4 regions of the Shewanella sp. SG44-6 genome follow, and region 2 is predicted to be linked to each of the others. Evidence: predicted binding sites of a transcription regulator. Region 2 holds the regulator's gene; each other region holds the start of a gene.
What was found. The regulator sigma-54, encoded in region 2, starts transcription at its own class of promoters, with help from an activator protein. The targets are predictions, from matches to a motif close to GTTGGCACGNNNNTNGNNT.
Positions count from the first base shown of each region.

Region 1: the regulator sigma-54 is predicted to act here: its motif matches at 1,541-1,559, upstream of H5185_RS13330 (BON domain-containing protein).
Region 3: the regulator sigma-54 is predicted to act here: its motif matches at 1,222-1,240, upstream of H5185_RS12885 (TorF family putative porin).
Region 4: the regulator sigma-54 is predicted to act here: its motif matches at 1,224-1,242, upstream of H5185_RS20160 (DUF3192 domain-containing protein).

Region 1 covers NZ_JACJER010000069.1:3,793-6,945, reverse strand. Annotated here, with positions in the region: gene H5185_RS13340 (sigma-54-dependent Fis family transcriptional regulator) at 1-562, opposite strand, end outside; gene H5185_RS13335 (hypothetical protein) at 829-1,305, shown strand; gene H5185_RS13330 (BON domain-containing protein) at 1,595-2,146, shown strand; gene H5185_RS13325 (TetR/AcrR family transcriptional regulator) at 2,290-2,874, shown strand; gene H5185_RS13320 (C40 family peptidase) at 2,966-3,153, shown strand, end outside.
Region 2 covers NZ_JACJER010000136.1:4,405-7,557, reverse strand. Annotated here, with positions in the region: gene lptA (lipopolysaccharide transport periplasmic protein LptA) at 1-182, shown strand, start outside; gene lptB (LPS export ABC transporter ATP-binding protein) at 179-910, shown strand; gene H5185_RS18425 (RNA polymerase factor sigma-54) at 1,054-2,538, shown strand; gene hpf (ribosome hibernation promoting factor) at 2,563-2,850, shown strand; gene ptsN (PTS IIA-like nitrogen regulatory protein PtsN) at 2,853-3,153, shown strand, end outside.
Region 3 covers NZ_JACJER010000065.1:13,962-17,114, forward strand. Annotated here, with positions in the region: gene H5185_RS12875 (response regulator) at 1-559, shown strand, start outside; gene H5185_RS12880 (HU family DNA-binding protein) at 716-988, shown strand; gene H5185_RS12885 (TorF family putative porin) at 1,323-2,009, shown strand; gene H5185_RS12890 (PA3496 family putative envelope integrity protein) at 2,330-2,506, shown strand; gene H5185_RS12895 (PDC sensor domain-containing protein) at 2,591-3,153, opposite strand, start outside.
Region 4 covers NZ_JACJER010000174.1:3,996-7,148, forward strand. Annotated here, with positions in the region: gene H5185_RS20150 (GNAT family N-acetyltransferase) at 1-339, opposite strand, end outside; gene H5185_RS20155 (DUF2789 domain-containing protein) at 517-753, shown strand; gene H5185_RS20160 (DUF3192 domain-containing protein) at 789-1,172, opposite strand; gene H5185_RS20165 (hypothetical protein) at 1,332-1,697, shown strand; gene H5185_RS20170 (Zn-ribbon-containing protein) at 1,698-2,471, shown strand; gene H5185_RS20175 (AAA domain-containing protein) at 2,486-3,153, shown strand, end outside.

The sequences.
Region 1 (3,153 bases), on a different contig from region 2:
GACTAGCCAAATGAATAGTATTGGCAACGAGCTCTTTACCTGCACCGCTTTCACCAACGATGAGCACGTTGCTCTCGGTGACAGCGACTTTACGAATAGTGCGATATAACTTGTGCATCGCACGCGATGAACCAACCAATAAACCATATTGGTCTAGTTCACTCGAAAAAGGCTGTTTTTGCTTAGTCGATTGCGATTTGAAGTCTCGGGCAAAGTCTTCTAGCGTGTCGTTAATCACATCAGCATCGTAAGGCTGGCGAAAATGATAACCAGCCGTTTTTGACATTAAATGATCTAAGTTGGGGTTTGGCTTACCTTCGGTTAAGAAGATGAGCTCAATATCAGACATTATCGAACTGTCAGTTAGCTCAGCGTATTCTTGTTGGCTTAATTGTGACAGTTCAATGATAGCAACGTCTATTGAGTTACTCTTCAGTTGGTCTAACCAGGACTGGTCAACTGAGCTGGCAATCTTATTAAAGTGCTGGCTACTTGGTAAAGCAAGTAGACGAGCTTCACCTTCTTGACGGTGTAAATGGTAAAAAAGTGTTGGACGTGGCATGCCGATTCACTCCCTGTGGTATGTAGTCCAATGTTTGTCTCGGGTGTCGTGTGACAACTAAAGACAATCATTCAGTGTTGTTAGGCCATTAACGTGTAACAAAATATTATAATAACACTAATAATCAGATGGTTAATTAAATTTTGTCCATGTGCAGACGTGCTTATGTTTAGGCTTTGCTTACATAATATGTGCTGGATCTCTATAGGTTATACAAGCTATAGAGCAAAGTACTAGTTAAATTATCGAATACAGGAGGATTTGCGTTGAAATCATATACTCGAGACGAACAAGTTGAGTCCGATGTGTGGCTTTTGCATGAAGCGATTGATTTATGCCAAGAGGGCGAGCAATTTTATGCCCAAGCAATACTAGGGGCCGACGATTACAACATTAAGCGGGTTTTTATCCATATGGCTGACATTAGAAAATGCATGCTAACGCGTTTAACACCATTATTTACGTTGATGCGATCCAGCCAAGCAAGACCTATGGACAGTAAAACCTTTCACCAACAATCTTCATATAAACACTATGCTAAGGCTGAACACCTGATACAGGATAAACCATTACCGCAGTTGATTGCAGTATTGGTTGAAACTGAGCAACAAGTATTAACTCAATTAAAGTACGCCGCTAAAAAAACTAAAAATAAGCGTGTCGCAGGGCAACTTGCCGAAGGCATTGCTTGGCTACAGATGAGTTTTGATACCATGAAACGCCTTTCCGTTGTAGGTAATTAGTCTGCGGGCAATTAATCTGCGGGTAATAAAAACGCCTGATAATGTTGATTCTCAGGCGTTTTTTGTTGATGTTCGCTTCGTCACCTTTTAAGTCTAGTCGAGGTTAAGCCACTCTTGATTGCCATGAGGAAAAATTTACCTAGTATCGGTAAAAAAGTCCGATAACATTACTATTAAAAGTCATCATAGCAATGAAAAAATTTAATTAGTTGTTATTTTACATGTGGTTATAATTGTTGGCATGATTCGCGCATTATAATCCTTGATATTAACAACGGAGGAAATCTTTATGAAAAAGACCACATTATCTGTAGTAATGAGCATCATGTTAGGTTCAATGGCATTCGGTGCAAGTGCAGCACAAGATTGGCAAGATGATGCAAAAGATGCGTGGATCGATGGTAAAGCTGAAACCACACTTTTGTTAAATACTAATTTGAATTCATTCGATATTAATACCGACGTACATGATGGCAATGTGACCCTAACAGGTAAAGTTAACAGTAGTGTTGATAAGGCACTTGCCGGAGAATTAGTGAAAAGCTTAGATGGCGTTAAAGACGTCAATAATGAATTGTCGGTAATGAAGCCTGATAGCGATAAAGACACTAATGATCTCGCTAAAACTCTCACCGATTCAAAAGTCGCTACCGTAGTCAAAACGCGACTATTATTCTCAGCCGACGTATCTGGTACCGATATTGACGTTGAGGTCAAAAATAGCGTGGTAACATTAAAAGGTTCGGTATCGAGTGATGCTGAACGTGATTTAGCTTTAATGATTGCCAAAAATACTGATGACGTAAAAGATGTTGTTAATAAGTTACGTGTCACTCAGTAATCTATTGATAATCTTTAAACCAGCCTTTGGGCTGGTTTTTTTATGCCTAAAATAGGCAATAAGTCACTATATTTTGATTATTAGCAACTAAAGTTAGCCGACTGGTCTATTCTTGTTTATCCTGTCATTGAAATGGAGGCTCAATGAACAAAAGTGCAGCAAGTAGACAATCAATATGCGCCGTAGGCGAAAAGCTTTTTGCGTTACACGGTTATAGTGGCGTGGGCATTAAATTAATTCTCGACGAGGTCGGTATTCCTAAAGGGTCTTTTTACCATTACTTTGCCAGTAAAGAGGCGTTTGCGGCAGCCGTTGCCGAACATTATTTTCAATTACGTATTCAGCCTATTGCTATCGATTCAAGCGTAAATTTTAAAACTAATTTATCAACAATGCTTAATGGGTATCATCAACTCATTGATGAGCTGTTTAGTGGCAGTGAGCCTCGTGGCTGTTTAATGGGTAACTTAATGGTTGAAGTCAGTAGCAAAGCGCCTTTATTGCATCAAACCTTAAACCACCTTTATGATCAATGGTTGGGCTTATTGAGTGCGCTTATCGAGCAGGGGCAGCAGCAAGGCCATATCCGTACAGACTTGCCAGCATTAACACTAGCGAGTGTTTTTTGGGCGAACTGGCAAGGAACTATGCTACGCTGCCAAATTAAAGTCGATAAAATGACTGCTAAGCGAGCTTTAGTGCAGTGTATGCAGATGATGACTCGATAGATTCAAGTGCTGCAGCAGTGATTTTGAGCGTGTATTGTGGAAAAAATATTGCTACATAGAGCGGTTTTTTCGGTGTTTGGAGTAGGGTTAATTGGCTAAAAGATTATTACTTAGTTGTTTGGTTTTGCTGCTGTCGGCATGTGCGTCTAGTCCGCAAGTGGTTATCGCACCTAAGCCTGTGGTAGTTCCACCCATGCTTAAGCAAGCAGCGCCCAAGTGGAGCGAGTCAAGCCTGTTAAGTTTTCATAATCAATGGAAAGGTACGCCATATCGTTTAGG
Region 2 (3,153 bases):
GTAGCCAAGTAACCGGTAACCGTATTAAGTACAACATTAACGCTCAAGAGCTGATTGCTGAAAGTACTGGTACAGGGAAAGATCGCGTTATTACTATTATTCAACCTGAGAATTTCCAAGACGAGACTGCACCAAAGCAAAAGCTCCCTGAAATTCCTGTTAAAAAGCAGATCAAACCATGACCCAAATAACCCTAACGGCTGAAAATTTAGCTAAAAGCTATAAAACTCGTCAGGTTGTTAAAGATGTGAGTTTAACCGTTAAAACAGGCCAAATTGTTGGTCTTTTAGGCCCCAATGGTGCAGGTAAAACAACCACGTTTTATATGGTTGTCGGCTTAGTGCAAAGCGATAAAGGTCGGATCTTAATTGATGATGACGACTTAACCGCCGACCCAATGCATCTTAGAGCTCGCAAAGGGATTGGTTACTTGCCGCAAGAAGCCAGTATTTTTCGCAAACTGACCGTATACGACAATATTATGGCCGTGTTGCAGACTCGCAAAGAGCTCACTACCGACCAACGGATTGAGCAAGTAGAGCATTTACTAGAAGAATTCCATATCACCCATATTCGCGACAGCCAAGGCATGTCGTTGTCTGGTGGGGAACGTCGTCGAGTAGAGATAGCGCGCGCGCTGGCCGCTAATCCTAAATTTATTTTGCTCGATGAGCCTTTTGCGGGGGTTGACCCTATTTCTGTCATCGACATAAAAAAAATCATTCAACAGCTTAAAAACCGCGGCTTAGGGGTATTAATTACCGATCATAACGTACGTGAAACCTTAGACGTCTGTGAGCGAGCTTATATTGTCAGCCAGGGCAATTTAATTGCCGAAGGCACACCTGATGAGATATTGAGTAATCAACAAGTTCGGGCTGTGTACTTAGGTGAACAATTCAAGCTATAGTTACTTTACTGGCCTTTTAGTCTATCTAACTCATTTCATTGAACGATATCTAAATAGCGTTAAATGTCATTGATGTATGTGACAATCGATTACAGTTTTCGAGATTGTCATTTTTATGGAAATCATCTAGGGATAAGCGGTAAATGAAAGCGTCACTCCAACTCAAAATGGGTCAACACTTAACCATGACCCCTCAATTGCAGCAAGCGATCCGCTTACTGCAATTATCGTCATTGGAGCTACAGCAAGAAATCCAACAAGCATTGGACTCAAACCCATTGCTTGAAATAGAAGATGAGTTTTCTCAAGCAAAAGACTCAGTAAAAGAAAGTCGCGACCAATCGGACACCGACTTTAGTGACAACAGCGTGGTCAATATAGAAAAAGACACCTCAACAGTCGACACAGCAGAATCCATGACCAAAGAAACCATGGACGATTTAGCTATGGATACCACATGGGATGAAGTGTACACCGCCTCACCAATGTCAGGTTCAGGCAGCGCTAGCATGCGCGATGATGATATGCCATTCCAAGGTGAAACGACTGAAGGCTTATATGAGCATTTAGAGTGGCAAAAAAATCTCACGCCATTTTCTGACACTGATCGAGCAATTGCTACCGCGATCATTGATGCCATTGATGAACGCGGCTATTTAACCCAAAGCACTGAAGATATTCTCGAAGCCATGGGTGATGAAAGTGTTGAACTAGATGAAGTTGAAGCGGTATTAAAACGTATTCAACACTTTGATCCCGTTGGTGTTGCCGCACGAGATTTAAGCGAATGTTTATTCATTCAATTAGCCCAATATGCCGACACAACCCCACATATAGACAATGCCCGTCTGCTCATTAAAGACTATTTAGATTTAATTGCTGGGCGCGATTTTAGATTATTGATGCGCAAAACCAAGCTCAAAGAAAACGAGTTGCGTGACGCAATCACCTTAATCCAGTCACTTAACCCTCGCCCGGGCTTGTTAGTCACCGCTATTGATGACGAATATGTTATTCCTGATGTAACCGTACTAAAGAAGAATGGCCGTTGGGTTGTAGAGTTAAACCCAGACAATATGCCTAAAATTGGCGTTAATCAACAATATGCAGCCATGGCTAGAAGCAGTAAAAACTCTGCCGATAGCCAATTTATTCGCGGTCATTTACAAGAAGCTAAATGGTTCATCAAGAGTATCGAAAGCCGCAATGAGACCTTATTGAAAGTCGCCAATTGTATTGTGCAATTTCAGCAAGGTTTCTTTGAATATGGTGAAGAAGCCATGAAACCTATGGTGCTCAATGATATTGCTGAAGCAGTAGAAATGCATGAATCAACTATTTCACGGGTTACCACTCAAAAATATATGCACACACCACGTGGGCTATTTGAATTAAAGTACTTTTTCTCTAGCCATGTCAGCACCGACGATGGCGGAGAATGCTCATCTACCGCTATTCGTGCTTTTATCAAAAAACTGGTTGCAGCAGAAAACCAGCAAAAGCCATTAAGTGACAGTAAAATGGCCCAACTGCTGGCAGATCAGGGGATCAACGTTGCGCGTCGTACGATTGCAAAATACCGCGAAGCGATGCTCATTCCGCCCTCAAACCAACGTAAGAGTTTATAACCTACAAGGCAACGGAGGATTTTTATGCTTATCAATATGACAGGTAGAAATATCGACATTACCGAATCTTTACGTGAATACGTTCAAGGTAAATTTTCAAAGCTTGAACGACACTTCGATCAGATCAATAATGTACACGTTGTGCTCAATGTAGAAAAATTACAACAAAAAGCAGAAGCTAAAATCAACCTTAATGGTGCAGAGATTTTTGCCATGTCAGAAAGCACTGATATGTATGCTGCAATAGACGCCCTGATCGATAAACTCGACCGTCAGGTAATTAAACACAAAGAGAAGTATACAAAACACTAACGATGGAACTTTGTACCATTCTGCAGCCGGAATGCACTACCTGTGCCACACCGGGCAGTAAGAAAAAAGTACTGGAACTCATCAGCAATTTAGTCGCTGCCCAGTACCCACCCCTATCTTCGCAAGAGGTTTTTGAAAGCCTATTAGCGAGAGAGAAAATGGGTAGCACAGGTATAGGAAATGGCATTGCGATACCTCATGGTAGATTAACGACCATAGAACATCCGATCGCAATATTTATTAAATGTGAAGAAGCCATTGCCTTTGATGCAATCGATAAACAGCCCGTGGATATTTTATTTG
Region 3 (3,153 bases), on a different contig from region 2:
ATTGAGTGATATTCAATTTATGCTGGTTTCCAGTGAGTGTCGTCGTGAACAGCTAGAAATTTTTAGACAATCAGGCGTGGTGGCTATTTTACCAAAACCATTTAATGCCGAACACTTAGCTACGGCACTTAACTCAACCATTGATTTACTGAGCAATGACGAGCTCGATTTAACCCACTTTGATGTTCACAGCATTAGAGTATTGGTGGTTGATGATAGCCGAATGGCACGAAATGTTATTAAGCGCACCATAGGCAATTTAGGCATACAGCTAATTACTGAGGCTGTTGATGGTGAACAAGCGATTAGCCTAATGAAAGACAATATGTATGATTTAGTGATCACTGATTACAATATGCCCTCGGTAGACGGACTTGCACTGACTCAGTACATCCGTAACCACAGTCAACAATCTCATATTCCAATCCTAATGGTATCGTCAGAAGCCAACGACACTCATCTGAGTAATGTATTTAGTGCTGGCGTCAATGCGCTTTGTGACAAGCCTTTTGAGCCGCAGTTAGTTAAGAAAATTCTTTATCAGCTCTTAGAAGAGTAACAACAAGGCAAATAAAGACATTATTTGTGCTAATTTTGCTTTAAAACCATTACAGATACTGAATTTATGGGATAAAGTGCTTTTAAACCAGCATCGCTTGTGGCATGTTAATCATGTTTTAAAAAAACACTTCTATGGAAAGCAGAGAATATCAATATGAACAAAAGTGAATTAATTGCAAAAATCGCTGAAAATGCGGAACTAACAAAAGCTGAAGCTGGCCGCGCTCTAAAGTCTTTCGAACAAGCGGTAACTGAAGCCATGAAAAATGGTGATAAAATTTCTATTGTTGGCTTTGGTTCTTTTGAAACCACTCAACGTGCCGCGCGTACTGGTCGTAATCCACAAACTGGCAAAGAAATTCAAATCGCAGCAGCTACAGTGCCTAAGTTTAAAGCTGGAAAAACACTAAAAGATAGCGTTAATTAATTATTCGTTTACTCTTTTTTTGCTAGAAACCTCCTTTATGGAGGTTTTTTATTGCCTGCTTTTTATATTTATCCTCTGCAAACAATATTATCTCTTAATTCAACATCAACGAATATTAGGATGCTGAGCACTGTTGCACAAAAAAGGGGCGAGCTTGCATCATTAAGTTGCAACAAATATGCAACAAAATGATCCATAAATACATAAGCAACTGACTTTAATAGGAAAATAGAGTTGGCATGCGATTCGCTAATTAATCTTCAGACAAACCAACATTGAGTTCATTTAGTGACACATAAATGCCTCATTGATAATAAAACGTTAAGGGATGAAGATGAAAAAATCACTATATCAAGCAATTGCATTATCAACAGGCTTATTACTGAGTGGCTCTGCCCTTGCTGAAGTTACGGGTAATATTGGCGCAACATCAAACTATTTATGGCGTGGTACCACACAAACTAATGATGCGGCTGCGGTTCAAGGTGGCATTGATTATGCTCATGACTCTGGTTTTTATGCTGGCACTTGGGTATCTAATGTCGATTTTGGTGATGAAACCAGTTACGAGTTAGATTTGTACGGCGGTTATGGTGGTAACTTTACTGAAGACTTAACTTACGACATTAGCTACCTTTATTATGCTTACCCAGATGCTGGTGGCAGTATTGATTTTGGTGAAGTCGCGCTCACTCTTGGATGGAAATGGCTAGATGTTGGCTATTCTAAAGTAATTAATGCTGATTCAGGTGTTTCTGGTGCCAGTGACGAAACAGATTGGAGCTATATCCAGGCCAATGCCAGCTTCCCGTTAACAGAAAAGCTCAGTGTCGCATTCCACTATGGTTATTCACAAGGCGATGTCGTTGAAGATTTATTCGGTGACACTTATGCAGACTACAACGTCACATTAAGTGCTGAAACAGACATAGGTACCGTATCATTCATGGCGGCTGATACTGACTTACCAGACAATGATGCAAAAGTTGTTTTAGGCTACTCTTACGGGTTTACACTATAACGAGTAACACCATTACTGACTCGCTTTATGAGTATATCAACGCCACCTCATTAACAGGTGGCGTTTTTCTATCTGTAGCAGATAGAAGCAGTATTATCTGGCGACATCATGGCATAGATAATACTAGTTTAAGCACACACTCTTCGCACTTGGCTTTATGTTTTACTAGCAAGAAATACATTTACTGCTAAGCTCAAAACGAAGGGTAAAAATAGCTGTCCAATTAAGGAAAAATATTTTACTTCCCTATTAACGTTTTTTTAGTTAGAAAATGCTCATTGAATTAATACCACGCTTTTATTTTACATGAGGGTTTTGTGATGGCTAATATTAGTGAAATAGTGCCTGATGACACAGAAATAGATGCGATGACGACGCCTAGAAACGTTAAGTCTGCCGAAAGTTTACAGCATAAACGCCAAGTGAAACGAAGATTAGAAGATTTTCTCGAACAAGCCCAATTACGCAAAGCAATTGGTGACGATGACTTTTTCTAAAAAATAGGGATAAACGCTTATATCGTTTATCCCAGTCTGTTTTATCATCTTTATCTCAGTGGATGTTAGGCGCTGATCAATATGCTATACGCTTTTAATTTGTTCGCGCCGCATATGCTTACCCGCTTGGGTTTGGGTGAGCAGCAGCTCGGCTTTGGCCCCTAGATAGACATAGATTCCCAGCCCGACCAACAAGCCCACTACGGCTAACATCATTAAAATTGCTGGCTCAATATATTGCTTTTCCCCTAGCGACGCTTTAAACATAGTCAACAAGGCTTCTATTGAAATCGCAATCAAAATGGTCGAAATAAACCGCGTAATCGTTCGTCGAGTTGAACTGTGACGAAAAATATCTTTATGCATCAATACTTCCTCTTCCAAAATGGTTTTACCCAAATCAAAAATGGCTAATGCCAAGGTAAGAAAAATAATAATGCCGAAGGGTTGCAATGGATCATGGGTAGCAGAAATTTGGCTAAAAAGGGTATAAATGTCACGAACTACAGTCCACATTAGCACGCTCACTAACACAAAAAGGCCCAGTACAATTGCAGCATAAATACTTTTAAAAAAAGGCGACATTTTGCGTCTAGCACTGTCACCCATCATAAACTCAATTAAGCGCGTTAAGTTGACATCAATAA
Region 4 (3,153 bases), on a different contig from region 2:
GGTCGATTTCCATCCGGTACCCAGCATCATTTTGAAACGCCAGTGCCAATATCGTCCCTCACCCAGAGGAATGAGATGAGAAATGACACACGCAATTCCGATTAAACGCTCACCATCAAATAAACCGATTAAAGCTTGTTCTTGTTGCCATAACTCATTTAACTCTTCACGGATGGCTGCCCGAAGCTTTTGCTCATATTGTTGTTCATCATCTTGAGCAAGCACGCCAATAAAATAGGGGTCATCATGATATGCGTTGTAGAGAATGGAAGCTGCGACTCTCAGGTCTTCTGCGGTCAAATACACTGCACGAATAGTTTCCAAGGTGTGATTGTCCATTTTTATTCCTTGTTATTGACTCTCTAAACTCAATCTAACTTAACAAGTTTGAAACATTCTACAAGTTTTGTTTACGCATTTAGCCTGTTCGCGGTTGTCATTGCCAGTTGTTTGCTATTTACCTCATCAACGCTGATACTGAATTTGTTTACCACACCATTACAAGGAATCCTTTAAATGGACACTACATCAAATGATCTTAGCCATTTATTTATGCAACTAGGTTTACCGCATGATCAAGTGGGTATCGATGACTTTGTTATGCAAAACAAGCTTGCTAAGCATACGTTAATAACCGATGCAGATTGCTGGAATCCAGGCCAAAAAGCATTTTTAAAAGAGGCATTACGAGAAGACGCCCAATGGTCAGAAGTGATTGACCAATTGGACGTAATGATGCGCGCTGAAATGTAATTAATTTTTGACCTTATAACAGCGCCATTATCTCATCAGATTTGTTTGTAGGCGGTGTTACCCCAACCGACTAAAACATCATCGCGAAACACAATGGGCGTGCATTCATCTTTGGTTGTTTTACCATCGCCTTGCGCCCATTGCGTTCGGTAAAACATGACCTTGATAGACTGTTCCCCTTGGTTTTCAGTCGGCTTAATATAAGCTTCGCTGAAATCGGCGGTGCCCATTAGAGTTATCACTTGATCACTCGTCATCCCCATAGACAGTTTGCTCAACAGTTCACGATTCTTATCTTGTTGAACTTGCCAATAGTCAGCACTTTTAGCCGATTCATGATCACCGACACTGATAACACAACCACTTAGCCCTACTGATGTGGCGATAATTAATCCTGCTGTGATAAGTTTTAATTTCATGTTGCATCCTTTTTGTTAAAATAAAATCCGCATTGTATTTACAGTTCCTTTAAGCCAGAATCGTGCCAAAAATTAAAACGCTGATTTATATATCTTTATTTTTATATTTAATAAGAATTAGTTAATCTCACACCACCGAATTAAGGAATTTAACCAACAATGAGTCCAATTGAGCAAGTACTTGCCGCGGCTAAATCGATTGCTAACAATGGAAATACTCCCTGTTTGGCACTGATTAAAAGCCGTTTAGGAAATAGCATTCCAATGCCTACCCTAATCCAAGGTTTACAACAGTTTAAGGCGTTGCCAAAATCCGAGTGGCAACACATACCAGAATTAGCCGATATTGCCGCTGTGGCTGACCAACCTGCAGATAATAACGTGGATCTTACCAATGTTATTCAGCAGGTCATGAGTCTGCAACAACACGTCACACTGCTCACTAAGCGAGTCGAACAGCTAGAAAATCAATTACAAGACAATGCCATTCAAAGCAATATCATTATTAATAAGGCAGACCAATAGATGTTTGTTACTGAACTGCGCTTTGAATGTTTTGCCGACACAACAATTGATACCGTAGAAAAAGCCATCAACGCTTTTCTTGAAGCCCTAAGGGCGAATGGACAAATTTTAGGCAGGGAGTTTGCCGTCGCTTTTAATGACGGTGAATTTAGAGTTCGCCTGTTGTTACCCGAAAAAACCAGCCTGGCAAATCGTTATCATAGCCCGTGGGTAAAGGTCACTTTAGCCGGATTAACCGCGGCCAAACTATTGGCTCCTAGAGAAAAGTTCATCGGCCAAGACATTAACTCTGAAGTTAGCAGCACAGAGACACCATCATGGCAGGTGTTGTATACCAGTTATGTTCATATGTGCTCACCGCTACGTAATGGCGATAATCTCTTGCCTATCCCCCTGTATCAATTACCTGCGACCTTCAATGGCGATCATAAACGCATTATAAAATGGCAAACAGAATGGCAAGCATGTGATGAGCTACAAATGGCGGCTGCCACTAAAGCTGAATTTGCCGCATTAGATGAAATCACTCGGGTAGACAGCGACCTATTTAGACGAGGTTGGGATTTACGTGGCAGAATAGAGTTTTTAACGCAAATACCAACTTACTATTATCTGTATCGTGTCGGTGGTGAGTCGTTAGAAAGCGAATTAAACCGAGCTTGCCCACGTTGTGGTTCACATCATTGGAAACTTGAACAGCCTTTGTTAGACATGTTTCACTTTCGCTGCGAGCCATGCCGCATAGTGTCTAATATATCTTGGGACCATCAGTAAATGGAATTACTTCATTGAGTTACAAACAAATTATTTCTTATTACCGAGATTGCTACAAGGAAGATAGTGCCTCCATTAATCTTTGGAACGTCAATAAACTTAAGCAAGAAGACCGTTTAATTCTTCAAGGTAAAGATGAACTAGGCACAGGTTTTTTACCTCGGCTACCTATCCCCGAAGAATTTGCCGCCCCAATGTTAAAACGGGTAGCAATGTATCAAAGAGAAAGAGTATTACTGTATGCACGGTTCTTGTTTGTCGGCAAAGTCACCATAAAAGGCGAGCTTAAAACGGTAGTATCGCCTTTGCTCTTTAGTGAAGCCACCATTGAGCAGGATAATGGTAATTGCTATTTTTCTACCCAAGCCGATGAAACTGAAATCAATGAAGCCTTACTGCAACAATTACTCCCAGAAGATAATGCGCTAGCAGAATCGCTTTTTTCTGAAGAGACTCGCTCCGCATCATTTTGGACCTCATATTTTAGTAATAATCATATTGAAATAAGCTCGCTTGAATTACTCCAATATCCGAAGCTTGCTCAATACAGTGACATCAAAAAAGCGCTGACAAAAAAGATCCCCAGCTTATTACCCATTTCCATGTTAATTTTTGTTGAAAGATCAAAAAGTAGCCGCGGCGTACTTCACGAATTAGACACTATCATCAATGCTAATCAGCT